One region of the Halomonas sp. KM072 genome, then DNA from elsewhere that is predicted to be linked to it. Evidence: predicted binding sites of a transcription regulator. Region 1 holds the regulator's gene; the other holds the start of a gene.
The links. Region 1 encodes PhoB, which activates phosphate uptake and scavenging genes when phosphate is short. Its sites were predicted from a motif close to TGTCATANNNNTGTCANA; they were not measured.
Positions count from the first base shown of each region.

Region 2: phnC (phosphonate ABC transporter ATP-binding protein) is a predicted target of PhoB. The motif match lies at 1,661-1,678, and genes of this name have one in related genera.

Region 1 covers NZ_CP136132.1:3,200,199-3,207,861, forward strand. The annotation lists gene cysZ (sulfate transporter CysZ) at 1-662, shown strand, start outside; gene RVM26_RS15150 (hypothetical protein) at 940-1,251, opposite strand; gene phoR (phosphate regulon sensor histidine kinase PhoR) at 1,579-2,874, opposite strand; gene phoB (phosphate regulon transcriptional regulator PhoB) at 2,877-3,566, opposite strand; gene ubiA (4-hydroxybenzoate octaprenyltransferase) at 3,663-4,553, opposite strand; gene RVM26_RS15170 (chorismate--pyruvate lyase family protein) at 4,591-5,163, opposite strand; gene RVM26_RS15175 (NAD(P)/FAD-dependent oxidoreductase) at 5,251-6,435, shown strand; gene RVM26_RS15180 (HU family DNA-binding protein) at 6,528-6,800, shown strand; gene RVM26_RS15185 (hypothetical protein) at 6,800-7,156, shown strand; gene RVM26_RS15190 (LysR family transcriptional regulator) at 7,203-7,663, shown strand, end outside.
Region 2 covers NZ_CP136132.1:2,367,664-2,375,326, reverse strand. The annotation lists gene RVM26_RS11240 (methyl-accepting chemotaxis protein) at 1-161, opposite strand, end outside; gene RVM26_RS11235 (IS630 family transposase) at 201-1,238, opposite strand; gene RVM26_RS11230 (MCP four helix bundle domain-containing protein) at 1,257-1,442, opposite strand; gene phnC (phosphonate ABC transporter ATP-binding protein) at 1,745-2,590, shown strand; gene phnD (phosphate/phosphite/phosphonate ABC transporter substrate-binding protein) at 2,587-3,456, shown strand; gene phnE (phosphonate ABC transporter, permease protein PhnE) at 3,466-4,296, shown strand; gene RVM26_RS11210 (phosphonate dehydrogenase) at 4,306-5,316, shown strand; gene RVM26_RS11205 (LysR family transcriptional regulator) at 5,310-6,170, shown strand; partial or broken gene RVM26_RS11200 (IS3 family transposase) at 6,289-7,046, opposite strand; gene RVM26_RS11195 (iron-containing alcohol dehydrogenase) at 7,127-7,663, shown strand, end outside.

The DNA of each region.
Region 1 (7,663 bases):
TCAATCTGCTCGTGTATACGGGTATGGTTTACGTGGTCTTCACACGTTTTTCGGGCTGGCTGGAGAGCAGCATGGCCATGGTGCCTGGCTGGCTGGAGTGGTTGTCGTGGCTCATCTGGCCGCTATTCTTCATCAGCTTGCTGGTGGTGATCTTTTTTAGCTTCACCCTGGTGACTCACCTGATCGCAGCGCCTTTCTATGGGTTTCTGGCGGCTCAGGTAGAGCGCCAGGCCACCGGGCGTGAGCCTCTGGATGACCGAGGGCTGGTCAAAACGGCGCTGGACGCTGTGGGACGAGAGCTGGTCAAGCTGAGCTATATCCTGCCGCGCATGGCTGTGCTGTTCCTGTTCAGTTGGATTCCCGGCTTGAACGTCTTCGCGCCTCCCTTATGGGCGCTCTTTTCTGCCTGGGTCATGGCCATTACCTATCTGGATTACCCGATGGATAACAACAAAGTGTCGTTCAAGGACATGCGCAGCAGGCTTTCACGGCGCTGGTGGCCGAGCATGACATATGGCGGGCTGGTCATGCTCATCACCTGGATCCCCTTGGCCAACCTGTTCCTGATTCCAGGCGCCGTCGCAGGCGCCGTCCTCATGTGGGACCGCCACTATCGTGGCACACCGGACACACGGGATAAGGCGGCAGGCTCGGCGCTCTGAATCAGAGCCACTCATCAAAGGGCCGCCCATATAGCAGGCACAAAAAATTAGACCCCGCTAGGCGGGGTCTCGACCACTCTTACTTGTGAACGATACTGACTGCTGGCTTCCTATCCGTTTGCGGGACTCCAACCTTGGAATTTACCCTGACCAGTGTCTTGACCGTTTTCTGATTCATCCGTGAATCGATGAGCATCCTTGCTATGGGACATCCTTGCCCCTTGTTTGCTCAACCCTAAGCGTAAGAGTTTTTTCCAGCTTTGCAAAGAATTGTTACTTAACTACCGCTGTTTTCTTCAACTACGTCTTCTGGGGTGTACTCGGCACCACCACTCATGTTGGTGGAGTCCGGCTCATCCACGACGTCGGGGCCTTGAGTGCCGTGATCCGTCGTCAGGTCTTCGGTGTCATAGCTGCCGGGCTCGGCTGTGCCAGACTGTGTGTTCATGGGCTCATCTTCGACGGTTACATCCTGATTCTGGTCGATGGATGAGTGATCCGTGGTGTCTGCAAAAGCCAGTGGGCTTGCCATCAGGCCAAAAGAAACACCTAAAATACCAGCTTTCTTGAGTAGTTCCTTGGACATCATATTCCGCCTCCTCGATCGCTGTTGATACCGCATAGTTAAGGAAGAGTGACTTCATGTCTTACCAGTTCCTGCGGTAATCTTCCTTGCCTAGAATATTGCATACGTTGTGCCACGCATGCCAAAAATCAAAAAAATTATTTATTATCAATAATTTAAAAAAACAAGGATGGTATAAAGCATGGGCTCAGGGGGTCATGACCACGCCTTTGAGGTGGTTAAAAATGACACATGAGTGATGTGTGACCAGAGTTCTATGCCAATATGGCACACTTATACAGGGGTTGTGCAGGAAGCGGATAAGGAGGAGCGCAAAGCGTCATCGAGCCCTCAAGCCGAGCCGCTGACTCGCTTGGCAGGGAAGACACAGCGAAAGGATGCCCCCTCGCCAGGATGTGACTCTATGTTGAGCTGGGCCTCGTGGCGCAGCAGCACGTGCTTCACGATGGCCAGGCCCAGACCCGTCCCTCCTGTTGCCGTACTACGCCCTTTATCCACTCGATAGAAGCGCTCGGTCAGGCGGGGGATATGCACCGGATCAATGCCATCGCCATCATCCTCGACCTCGATACACCCGCTGCCGTTGGCGGCCACCGACCAGCGCAACGTGATCTGACTGCCTTCTGGGGTATAGCGCACGGCATTGAAGGCTAGATTGGAAATGGCGCTGCGCAGCTCCTGCTCGCTGCCGATCAAGCCAGCGTCGCTCTCCAGAATGACCTGCACACTGTGCTGCTGCCTGGAGAGCGCCAGGGCGTCTCGGCGAATGCTGTCGAGCATGGGGCCTACGGCCAGCGTCTGGTGATCATCGCCTCCCTGGTCGATTTCCAGCCGTGACAGCAGCAGCAGGTCGTTGACCAGATTCTGCATTCGTCGCGTCTGCTCCTCCATCTGTACGATCCCTTTACCCAGGCGGGGAGGCAGCAGCTCCTTGAGGTCGCCGTAGGTTTCCAGATAGCCCGACAGCACGGTCAGCGGAGTGCGCAGTTCATGGGAGACGTTGGCGACGAAGTCACGCCGCATCTGCTCCAGGCGATGCAAGCGCGTGATATCACGGGCCATGACCAGCCGCTCGTCATCGCCGTAGAGGGTGATCTGATACTGGAGGATGCGCCGCTCGTCGATCGGCGAGGTCAGCGTCAGCGGCTCGCTGTAGTCGCGGGCATTGAAGTAGCTGATGAAGCGAGGGTCGCGCAGCAGGTTGGTGATGTGCTGGCCACGATCGTGGGCGGTTTGCAGCCCCAGCATGTCGGTGGCCGCGCTGTTCCACCACTCCAGGTCGCCGTGGCGGTCCAGCATCACCACGCTATCGCGCATGGCTTCGGAGGACTCCTGGATTCTCGCCAGCGTCGCCCGTAAACGACTTTGGGTAATGCGCTGGCTTTTCTGGTAGCGATAGAGGCGGTCGAACAGCTCCCCCCACATGCCCTTCGCCGCCGGGGGCTCATCGTGGGGGTGAAGCGTCAGCCAAAGGAAGAGCGCTCGAAACTGGCGCAGATGATAGACCAGACAAAACAGCAGCCCCGCCGCCAGCCCGGCGCCAGGGTAATCCACCAGCCATCCCAGGCAGAGGCCCAACAGGGCCAGCCAGATGATGCGCCAGATCTCACGGCTCCACAGGCGCACGCTTACACTCGCGCAGAGAACCGGTACCCAGTACCGCGCACCGTTTGAATCAGATTTTGATGAGGCTCGCCCAGCGCTTTACGAAGACGACGAATATGCACGTCCACCGTGCGCTCTTCCACGTAGACGTTGCCACCCCATACCTGGTCAAGCAATTGGCTGCGCGTGTAGGCGCGCTCCTGATGGGTCATGAAAAACTGCAGCAGACGATACTCGGTAGGCCCCATTTCCAGCGCCTTGCCATGGGCGCTGACCCGGTGGCTCACCGGGTCCAACAGCAGACCATTGATTTCGATGGGGTCTTCCACGCCACGCGGCGTGGCACGGCGCAGCACGGCCTTCAGGCGGGCCACCAGCTCACGGGGGGAAAAGGGCTTGGTGATATAGTCGTCGGCACCCGCTTCCAGGCCCTGGATCTTGTTGTCCTCTTCGCCCTTGGCCGTCAGCATGATGATCGGCAGCTCGGCGGTGGCTTCTTCGCGCTTCAGCCGACGGGCCAGCTCGATGCCGCTGGTGCCCGGCATCATCCAGTCCAGCAGCAACAAGTCAGGCTGGTGGTCGACGACCATGGCGTGGGCATCCTGGGCGTTGTCCGCTTCAAGCACGCGATAGTCAGCCATCTCCAGCGCCACGGCGATCATTTCGCGGATCGGCGCCTCATCATCGACGATCAGTACGGTCTTGGCGGTCATTCCAGGGCCTCACGGTGCTCTATTCAGGAAGGTTCAATGACATGCGTGTGACGATAACACCATGACTTGATGACAGTTCCATGACACCCAGTCAATTTAGCCCGCTACCGGCCACCAGCTCAAGGCAATACCTGCAAAGACCAGCAGACCCGACCAGTGGTTGTTCAGGAAGGCCTGAAAACAGCGGTCTCGATCGCGCCCGACGATCAGCCACTGCTGGTACACGAACGTCGCCGCCATGCCCAGCAACCCCAGCCAGAAAAAGCCCCCTAGCCCAACGCGCAGCGCGACCCAGCTCAGCAGGGCCAGCACGCTTGCCTGCAGCACTCCGATGATCAGCCGGTCAGCACGGCCAAACAGCACGGCGGTCGACTTGATACCGATTTTCAGATCATCGTCACGGTCGACCATGGCGTACTGGGTATCGTAGGCAACGGTCCACAGCAGGTTGGCACTGAACAGCAGCCAGGCTTCCAGAGGCACGTGGCCCAATACCGCGCCAAACGCCATGGGAATGGCCCAGGAAAAGGCCGCGCCCAGCACCACCTGCGGGAAGTGGGTGTAGCGCTTCATGAACGGATACACGAAAGCCAGCAGCACGCCGCCCACCGACAGCAGCACGGTGAACCAGTTAGTCAGCAGCACCAAAATGAAGGCAGCGGCGACCAGCGCCACGAACAGCAGCTGGGCTTCGGTTTCGCTGATGCGTCCCGTGGCCATGGGGCGCTGGCGAGTACGCTTGACGTGGCCATCCACATGGCGGTCGGCATAGTCGTTCACCACGCAGCCCGCAGCCCGCATCACGTAGACACCGGCAATGAAGATGATCAGCACGGAGCGACCCGGCACCCCTTCTGCAGCCACCCACAGCGCCCAGAGCGTCGGCCACATGAGCAGCCAGGTACCAATGGGCCGATCCAGGCGCATCAGCTGAAGAAAGTCTGCCAGCCGGGCCCAACCCGTTGGCCGCAATAGAGAACGGTCCATGCTCATGCTTACCTCGTGAAAGAAACTCCAGAATAGCCTAGCGCGAGGGCAGGCTCAGCGCATCGGCCATGGTCGATAAAAAATACTCTTGAACCAGCAGCGACAGTCCCGCGTGCTGAAACACCGAGCGACGCCCCCACTGGCTACGCCCCTTGGCGGGGGCACCCCACGCCGTGAAGCGCGGGAGCGACGCCGTAGCCTGCAACGGCCCGCGCACCAGGTCCGGCTGCTGAAACAACCAGCTGCCCAGCGAACGCTCGCCCAAGGCCCCCAGGCCTTTGCCCTGCAGCTGCTCCAGCGGTGCCACCGATCGCGCCACCACCCAGGGGGTGCCGTCGATGCACAGCGCCACCTCGCGTAGCCAGGCGTGGCGACGTGGAGCGATGCCCAGCGCCATGGCTTCGTCCTGAAACGGCAGGCCAATGGTCTGACGCAGCAGGCGTACGCGGAACTGGCTCGGCGCTCCGGCCGCCATCAGGCGCGCCGTCAGGGAGTCGGTCGAGGCCACCCATTGCCACCAGGCCGCACTCATGGCAGGCCGCGCAGCGGCAACCGGCCGCCAGTGGGGGGGTAGCGAAAACGCAGGGCGTGGCAACTCAACGAGCGTCACCTGAGCCTCCAGGGCAGTCAATTGGAAAGAAGGCTAGTGTAACATGATGGCTCGGCAGGCTTTTGTTCCTTACCCCCGGATAACGATATGCCCGATTCACATTTGAGCGAATCCCCACATGCCGAGCTGGTCATTGTCGGCACTGGCATGGCCGGTATTGGCCTGGCGCGGGCACTGCGCCGCCAGGGAGATTCTCGCACCATCGCGCTGGTCAGCGCCGACCGTGGCGAAGAGTACAGCAAACCGCTGCTGTCCACGGGCTTCGCCAAGCGGTTGAGCCCCGAAAAGCTGGCGCAGCGCAGCGCAGAAGCGCTCGCCGACGAACTGGATGCCCAGGTCATGGCCCACACACAGGTCGTCGAACTGACGGTGGAACACCAGATGCTGCGCCTGGACAACGGCACCCTGCTCCGCTACGAGCACCTGGTGCTCGCCACCGGCGCGGCCCCGCGCACGCCATTCCGGATACCCGATGCGCTGAAAGGGCGCTGCTTCACGGTCAACGACCTGGATGACTACCGCCGCCTGTATGCAGCGCTCGCCCAGCCCAGCCGAGTGGCGATCATTGGCGCGGGCCTGGTGGGCTGCGAATTCGCCAACGACCTCCATGCGGGCGGCCACCACGTCACCCTGGTGGCGCCAGAGAGCACCCCGTTGCCGAGACTGCTGCCCGAGCCGCTGGGCCACGCCTTGGCCGAAACCTTTCGAACGGCAGGCATGCAACTGGCACTGGGGCGCACGCTGGACAGCCTATCCCTGAATGCCGACCGCGACCTGGTACTGCAGCTCGACGGCGGTGAGCGCCATACGGTGGACATCGTCCTGCTGGCCACGGGCCTTGCGCCCCGCACGGCGCTGGCCGAGGCCGCCGGACTCGCGGTCAGCGCCCGCGGTATCGAGGTGGACCGGCTGCTTCGCACCCGCCAGCCGAACGTGTACGCATTGGGCGACGTGGCCTGCATCGACGGCGTGAACGCCATGTACGTTCAGCCGCTGCAAGCCAGCGCCAAAGCGCTGGCGGCCACGCTGGGCGGCTCGCCTACCCCGGTAAGCTTCGGCGCCTGGCCGATCATCGTCAAAACGCCCCTGCTCCCGGTGGTGGCCTACCCGCCAGTGGGCACACCGCAGCACTGGCGAGTGGAGGGTCATGGGCAGGATTTGACGGCGCTGGCGGAAGATAAAGACGGTCGTTTGATTGGTTTTGCGTTGACAGGGGGCTGCGTGAGAAGGAAAGTGGAGCTTTCCAGAGCTGTCCCTGCCCTGCTAGGCTGATTTTCGCCGCCTTCACGACTAGGCTAAAGAAGCCCCGCTGGGGTGGGTTACCAACAACATTGACGTTTGTTTTTCACAAGGGAGATTCCTTCATGCGCAAACCTGAACTCGCCGCTGCCATCGCCGAGAGTGCTGACCTGTCCAAGGACAAGGCAGGCCAGGTCCTGAATGTCATTCTGGACGAAATCACCAACAGCGTGGCCAAAGGCGAAGACGTCACACTGATTGGCTTTGGCACCTTCACCGTACGTGAACGCGCCGCCCGTACCGGCAAGAACCCGCAGACCGGCGCACCGCTACAGATTCCGGCCAGCAAGAACGTGGCGTTCAAGCCAGGCAAAGCGCTCAAGGACGCCGTTTCCTAATGAAGCTTTCGCTGATGCTGTGGCTGTTGAGTTTCATGCTCAAGCGCGCCCTGCGCCGCAAGCCGCGCTTTCGTGAGCAGCTGGAACGCATGCGAGGGCTGGACTGGGGCATTGCCACAGAAGATTTGAGCACGGCACGCCACTACCGGATGACCCCCAAACGCATCACGTCCGGTAAAGGCCTGCCCGTCGACCTGGACCTGGAGCTGCGCTTTCGCGACCAGGAAGCCGCCCTGCGCATCCTCAGAAAGCCGACGCAACAGGCATTTCTGGATGGCATGGTGGCGGGTGACGTGCGCCTCGTCGGCGACTCTGCCGACATGAACAAGCTGCAAAAGCTGCTCAGATACTTGTAGCCCTTCAAGCTGGGCGCATTTTCGTCACGCGAGGTAGTACCAGGCGATGGATATCCCTCATCAGCGATTGGCCTACTTTCGCGTGACGCTCGAATCAGGCTCGGTGCGCCGGGCTGCGTCGCGGCTCAACATTGCCCCTTCCGCCGTCAGCCGACAGATTGCCCTGCTGGAAGAAGCCCTGGGGGCAACGCTGATGGAACGCCAGCGCGGCGGCATACGCCCCACGCCCGTCGGCGAGATGCTGCTGGAGTACTGCGAGCGGCGCAGCGCCCTCGACGAGAGCTTTATCACGTCCCTCGAAGCCTACCAGCGGCTGGAAACCGGAACGATTTCCCTCACCGTGGGCGAAGGCTTCGTCAGCGACCTGGTGGCTTCTCCCCTGCATGAATTCACCCAGCGCTATGCGGGCATCCAGCTGGATATCCATATCGCGGGCACCTCCGGCATCATCGATGCGATTGTCGAGGATCAAAGCCATATCGGGCTGATGTTTCACGAGCGTACCCA
Region 2 (7,663 bases), 830 kb from region 1:
ACCGCACGCTCTTGATCACCAGAAACACGCTCAGGGAAGTAATCATTCCAGGCGGCGTCGATAATGGCATCGTTTTCCGCAACCTCTTGTTTCGTTGTTATAGCAGATGCCGGGGTTCGATCGCGCTGCTCTGCCGTTATCTTAACCCGGTTGCCGAGCAGTGCTTGGTTGACCTTAATATTAACCCGGCAATAAAATAGCTATGATGCGGCGTATCGAATTGACGGGGCTTTGAAGTATTTCGCGACTCGCCTCGGGAGCTTCTGAAGCTTCCGAAGGTGAGACATCGCCTTCCTCTTCAGCTGGTCTCTGCTGCGCGCCGGAGTACCGCTATGCACGCCGGCTTTGAGGTCGCAGTTCAGATACTCATCGGGGTTCAATTCCGGCGAGTAGGGTGGAAGGTAGAACACTTCAATCTCATCCCGATGCTCCGCCAGCCAGGCCTTGACGATCTTGGCGTGATGGACCTTGAGGTTGTCCAGGATCAGGAAGACCTTCCGCTTGGCATCACGAATCAAGCGCTTCATGAAGTCGATCAGAATTTGCGCATTCATGGTGCCGTCGAAAAACCGGAACCGTACCTTGCCCTGGTTAGTGACGGCGGAAATGAGATTGATCGTCGCTCTTCTCGCATTGAGCCGGAGGATGGGGGTGACGCCTTGAGGTGAGTAGCCACGCACATGCTGGCTATCGCTACGCAACCCGGTCTCATCGCCCCAGTAAATCTCGGCATCTTCGGCCTTGGCTCGGGCATGAATGGTTGGGTAGTCCTCCTCCAGCCAGCGCTTTACTTCGGCTGGACGCTGCTCATAGGCCTGCTTCTTGGGCTTCTGAACAGTGAACCCCCAGCGTTTCAGATATTCGCCAATGGTGCGAATTGGCACCCACTTCCCGGTTTCCAGCTTGATCAACTCCTGTACGGCCTTGCGTGTCCACAGGGCATACTGAAGCTTCAACTGGTCAGGTGTCTTGTCGACCAACATGGCCTGGAGTCGACTTTCTTCATCAGGGGTGAGCTGGCGGCCAGAGCCCTCTCTTCGCCCACGAACCTGGGCGAGCAAGGCCTTTAGACCGCCTTCACGGTATTTCGTAAGCCACCGGCCGACGGTGAGGGGGTGAACGCCAACCTCCTTGGCGATCTCTTTGTTCTTCATCCCACGCTTGGAAAGGCGAACCGCAAGTTTTCGCTTTTCTTCCTGAGCGGCGGGATGGAGTGTGCGAGCATCTTCTCTGTTCATGCCGGCATTATAGCATAGCTATTTGGATGCCGGGTTAATAAGATCACCCAAGGTGAGTACGTTCCCCTCATAAGTACTGTTGAGGGCATCGTTGGTTTTGCTGAGACTGTAGAGACCGATAATACCGACAACAATTAACATCAAGATGCACGCGCCTAAACTCACGGCAAGCCGCAGTTTAACGCTTCGATTCAGAAGTAGCATGGGGGGATCTCGTGAAAGCCCGCAGCGCGTTGCATTGGGCAGGAGGAAGCCATCTCGGTAACTTCAAGCGTTTAGACCCAACGCATCTTGATACCAAGCAAAATGCATTATCGGCACGCACACAGAAACATTAAATTTTTTTAACTTATAAAGCGCCAATTTCTTATGTCATTACATGCTACCCGCCCCCTTTGATGGTCATTAACTTATCATCTGCATGACACAGCTTTGTCACCTAGGAGCGCTAACGTTGCATTGTGAGTCACAATCAAGTGAGCTCATACATTGCAAAAGGTGATCCAATGGAGCCTGTTCAATCCTCTGACTTAATGCTCCGCATCGAGAAAATGGGGGTGACATATCCTGGGAATGTTCTCGCACTCCGACCCACCACCGTTGATTTCCACAAAGGCGAGTTTACGGTTCTACTCGGTCTTTCCGGTGCAGGTAAATCTACGTTACTGCGCTCCCTTAACCACTTGGTGCGGCCCAGCACCGGCAAAGTGATCTCGGCTGAACTAGGTGCGCTCGAATCCATTACTACGGTACGCCGCCATCGGTGCAAAACCGCCATGGTTTTCCAGCACCATCAGCTCATTGAACGCCACACGGCGCTCCAGAATGTGCTGATGGGTCGGCTTGCTTACCACAGCACCTGGCGCAGTTTGTTTCCGCTACCCAGGCAGGAACAGGAGCTTGCCCTGCACTGCCTGGATCGCGTAGGCCTGGCTGAGAAGGCGCTTACCAGGGTCGATCAGCTGTCCGGAGGGCAGCAGCAACGCGTGGGCATTGCGCGTGCCTTGGCGCAGCAGCCCGCCATGATCCTGGCGGACGAGCCAGTGGCCAGCCTTGACCCGGCAACCTCTGAGCGAGTGCTTACGTTACTGCGAGACATATGCCGTGAAGATGGTATTACCGCCATCATTTCACTGCACCAGCTGGAATATGCCCAGCGGTTTGCTGACCGCATTATTGGACTAGCGAATGCCCAAATCGTTTTCGATGCAGCCCCGGCACAGTTACAGCAATGCCACCTGGATGAGATTTACCACGGTGCGCCAGGGGTTTTGCCCGAAGCCGATGAAACCACCAACCCCACCCCTCAATCCGCGAATACCCCTTCGATAAAACTGGAGATTGCACAATGAAACCGCTATTCAGCTTTTTCTTCGCTATCTGTCTTATGGCTGGAATGACCGTGTCGGCCTTAGCTGCGGATCCTGATCCAAACCCAGACCTGTTAAAAGTCGCACTGCTCCCTGATGAAAACGCTTCTGAACTGATCAAACGCAACCAGCCATTGAAAGACTATCTTGAAAGCACGCTTGGCAAAGAAATTGAGCTAATTGTCACTACAGATTACTCCTCCATGATCGAAGCCATGCGTTTTGGTCGCATCGACCTCGCCTACTTCGGGCCCCTCTCCTATGTAATGGCAAAAAGCAAAAGCGAGATCGAAGCCTTTGCGGCCATGATTGTGGATGGCAAGCCCACCTATCGCTCCATCATTATTGCCAATGTCGATTCCGGCGTTGAGTCTTATGCCGATATCGAGGGCATGAAGATGGCCTATGGCGACCGAGCCTCCACTTCAAGCCACCTGATTCCCAAAACCGTGCTGCTTGAATCGGCGGGACTAGAAGCAGGAGAGGATTATGAAGCCCATTTTGTTGGCTCCCATGATGCCGTGGCGGTGAACGTTGCCAATGGGAATGCAGATGCAGGGGGACTATCGGAAGTGATCTTTGAACATGTGATGGACCGCGGCCTGATAGATCGCAGCAAGGTTAGGGTGTTGGGTCACAGTGGGGAGTATCCGCAGTACCCCTGGGCGATGCGTTCCAACTTGAGCCCGGAACTCAAGCAGGAGATACAAGACGCTTTCATTAGCATTGATGATGAAGAAATCCTGAGCAACCTGAAAGCCGAAGGTTTCGCCGTTATCACTGACTCCGATTACGATGTGATCCGGGAAATGGGAAGCCTGCTCAATCTTGATTTCTCCAAGATGTAAGGGGGCATTATGAATCATTCCAAAATAGTGCCGCCAGATCTTTCATCGCTTTCTCCCGACGCCGTATTGGACGAACACGCGCGCGGCTGGAGGAGCAAGCTCTTCCAGGCGGGTTCGGTGCTGGCAGTGGTTCTCCTGGCGAGTTGGTACGTGGACCTGCTGGATTTTCTCACCCTGGCCAACGGGGTTCCTGCCATCGCTACCCTGCTGGGTGAATCGCTACCCCCTGACTTCACCAACGCCATGGATTGGATAGCGCCGCTGGTCGATACCCTCGCCATGAGCATTGCCGGTACGGCGATAGCGGTTACCGCTTCCGTGCCCCTGGCGTTCCTGGCTGCTCGCAATACCTCGCCCCACCCCGTGGTCTTCCACGTAACCCGCACGTTGCTAAATGCTCTGCGCTCGGTGCCCGAGTTGATTATGGGCATTATCTTCGTTGCTGCAGTGGGTTTTGGCGCCTTGCCGGGCGTGCTAGCGCTCGGCCTTCATTCCATTGGGATGGTGGGTAAATTCTTTGCCGAAGCGATTGAGCATGTCGACCCAGACCCAGTGGAAGCCGCCAATGCCGCTGGCGCGACTCGCTTACAGGTTCACTGGCACGCGGTGCTGCCGCAGGTTCTTCCTCAGTTTGCCGATGTCTCCATCTATCGCTGGGAATACAATTTTCGCGCCTCGACGGTCATGGGCATGGTGGGGGCCGGCGGGATCGGCTTCGAGCTAATGGGCTCTTTACGCATCATGCAGTACCAGGAAGTCAGCGCCATCCTGATTGTCATACTCGTTATGGTGACAATGGTGGATAGCCTTAGCGGCCATCTTCGTAAGAAATTCAAGTAAGGAAATCAAATGAAACCAAGGGTTTTCATTACCCACCGGGTACATAACAGTGTGCTGGAAAGGCTGGAACAGAGCTGTGAATTAATCACCAACCAGTCAGACACTACCTTGCCCGCCGCCGAGGTAAAGGCCCGCGCGGCAACCGCAGATGGCATGATGGTGTTTATGCCGGACCAGGTCAGCGAGGAATTTCTAGCTGGCTGCCCCAAGCTGAAAGTCATTGGCGCCGCTTTGAAGGGATACGATAATTTCGATGTAGAGGCCTGTACACGTCATGGCGTTTGGCTGACCTTCGTACCGGATTTGCTGACAGTGCCAACGGCTGAGCTCACCATAGGGCTAACCATTAGCCTAATCCGACATGTTCGGGCGGCCGACGAGTACGTTCGTTCTGGCCAGTTCAGGGGGTGGCAGCCAACGTTCTATGGGCTTGGTATTGCAGACGCTACTGTGGGTATCGTCGGCATGGGCCCCATCGGCAAGGCTGTGGCAACGCGGTTCAAAGGCTGGGGGGCCACCTTACTGTATTCTCAGCCAGACGCCTTGCCCGCTGCGGAGGAGGAAACGCTCGGCGTGGCGCGCAAGTCGCTTGAAGAGCTGCTCGGGCAAGCCGACATTGTCATTTTGGCCCTGCCGCTCAATAAACAAACGCTGCATACCATGAACGCTGCGCGCTTGGCCCTGATGAAACCAGGCGCCTTTTTGATCAACCCATGCAGGGGTTCTGTAGTGCAGGAAGCTGCCGTTTTGGAAGCATTGGAGTCAGGGCAGTTGGGCGGCTACGCAGCGGATGTTTTTGAAATGGAAGATTGGGCTCGAGAGGATCGTCCGCAAGAGATTTGCCCCACTTTGCGAGCACATCCCAACACACTATTCACGGCACACATTGGCTCTGCCGTCGAGGATGTGCGGCTGATGATTGAACAGCGTGCTGCCGACAATATTCTGCAAGCGTTACAAGGAGAACGCCCTCAGGATGCGGCTAATTCGCCCACTATCACTGAGACAACTCCATGCTGAACTTGGTCTGGCTGAAAAGTTTTACCACACTGGTTCAGCATCGACGTTTTCAGGCCGCCGCCCAAGCTCTCGGTATCGCACAACCCACGCTTTCACAGCACATTCAAAAGCTCGAAGAGCAGCTAGGTGCCCTGTTGATACGCCGCAGTAAAACGGGATGCGAGCCCACCAAAGCAGCCCTGGCGCTTATGCCTCTAGCGCTTAGTATGTTGCAACTGGACGAGCGTGCCCGAGAAGTCGTTAGTGGTACGCGTTTACGCGTAGGGGCAAGTTCCAACATCGGTATTTACATGCTCCAGCCCTACGTGAGCACGTTCAAGAACATTCCGGCGGTACCTGAGCTGGACCTTGTGATTGATAACAATCCAAACATTGCCAGACAATTGACCAGCGGCGAGCTGGATATTGCGGTGATGGAGTGGTGGCACCCAAAACCTGGCTTCCAGGCAATGGATTGGCGACAGGAACCCGTGGTTTTAATTACCCGACCAGATCACCCCTATGCGGGCTGGCATGAAATAGACCGGGAAACCCTTGCCGGAATGAGCTTGCTTGGTGGTGAACCCGGAACAGGTACTGGCCGGTTGCTGGCAAATTTCTTTGGCGAAAGAGGGCCGTTTCCGAAGGTTTCAATGCAACTGGGCAGTACCGAAGCGGTTAAACAGGCTGTCAAAGCTGGCCTTGGCGTATCACTGGTGCTGGCAGCTTGCGTCGAAGAGGAGATTCAAGCGGGCACCTTGTGTGCCATCCCGGTCAGTGATGCCGCATTGGCAAAAAAACTGATGGTCATTTGCCCTGAGACGCTTGCGCGGCAACCGCCAGTTTCCACTTTCGTCAGCCATATATGTCAGTGAAAAACGAGTGACATCTTTAGAGCCAGGGAAGGCGTGTGGGTGGCTAAGAATAGGTGCCATTGAGACCCCAAACTTCGCAGAATCGTTAGAAGACGCGGGTGGGGTTGGGTGAGACTCAGCCCACCAGCTGCCGGTCGTAGAGGTCGAGCACCGCCGCCAGATAGAGCCACCCTTCCAGCGTCCAGATCGCGGTGATATCGGCCACCCAGGCCCGGTTCGGTTCAGCCACCATGAATTGGCGGTTCAACAAGTTAGGCGCCACCGGTAGGCTATGCTCACTGTCGGTTGTATGACGCCAGCGGCGCCGCTGCCGTGCCTCTACACCAGCTTCCCGCATCAGGCTGCGAGCCTGGTAACGGCCGACATCGTTGCCTCGGCGTCGCAGTTCTCTGGCCATGCGGCGGCTGCCATAGCTGCCACGCTTCTGGAGATGAATCTCTCTGACTTCGTGGTGCAGGGCCTGGCGCGCCTCATCAGGGCCACGTCGTCGCCAGTCATAGAAACCACTCCGGCTGACCTGCATAACCCGACACAGCACGGCCACGGGATAAGTGGCCTTCTCCGACTCGATGAACTGGTATCTCAGCTCGACTCTTTGGCGAAGAAGGCCGCCGCCTTTTTTAAAATATCCTTTTCAATCTGAAGCTTACGAACTTCTTCGCGGAGCTTCTTGATCTCGGCATCGCGATCGTCCTCCTGCCGTCCCGGGATGCCGGAGACCTGCTGACGGTACTTGCGGCACCAGCGGTTCAGCACGCTGCGCTCCACGCCCAGGCGCCGGGCGGCCTCGGATACGGAATACCCCTGATCGATCACCAGGCTCACCGCATCTGCCTTGAATTCATCGGAAAACCGACGTCGAGTCTTCTTGGTCATGAACACCTCCATGGCCTCCATTATGAGGCTTATCGGGGTGTCCGCTCCAATTGGACCACTTCAAGAATAGGAAGCACGTTATGCAGTTGAATCGGGTGAGCAGTTTCAAGAGTGCGGGTAAGTTGATTACCGGACAGGGGGCCAGTGAACAGTTGGGCCTGCATGTACAGGCACTGGGCATGCAGAATCCCTTGATCGTGACGGATGCCGGGGTGGTGGCCTCAGGCACGCTGGAGGGGGTTACCAGGCAGTTGCAGGCCTTGGGGCTTTCCTGTGGTGTGTTCGATGGTGTAACCCCAGAGCCGGAAGTGGCTATCGTGGAAACCTGCACGGAGGTGTTCGTGTCGGGCCAGCACGATAGCGTGATTGCCGTGGGCGGCGGCAGTGCCATGGATATCGCCAAATGCGTGGCGGTGTATGCGCGCCATGAGGGGCCGCTGGAAGCGCTATTTGGCGAGCAGCAGGTGCGCCAGCGTGAGGTGCCTTTGATTGCCATGCCCACTACCGCAGGGACTGGGTCGGAGGTGACTAACATCGCCATTCTGTCCGACAAGGTCCAGCAGATGAAGAAGGGCATCGTGAGCGATTGCCTGCTGCCGGATGTGGCGATCGTGGCG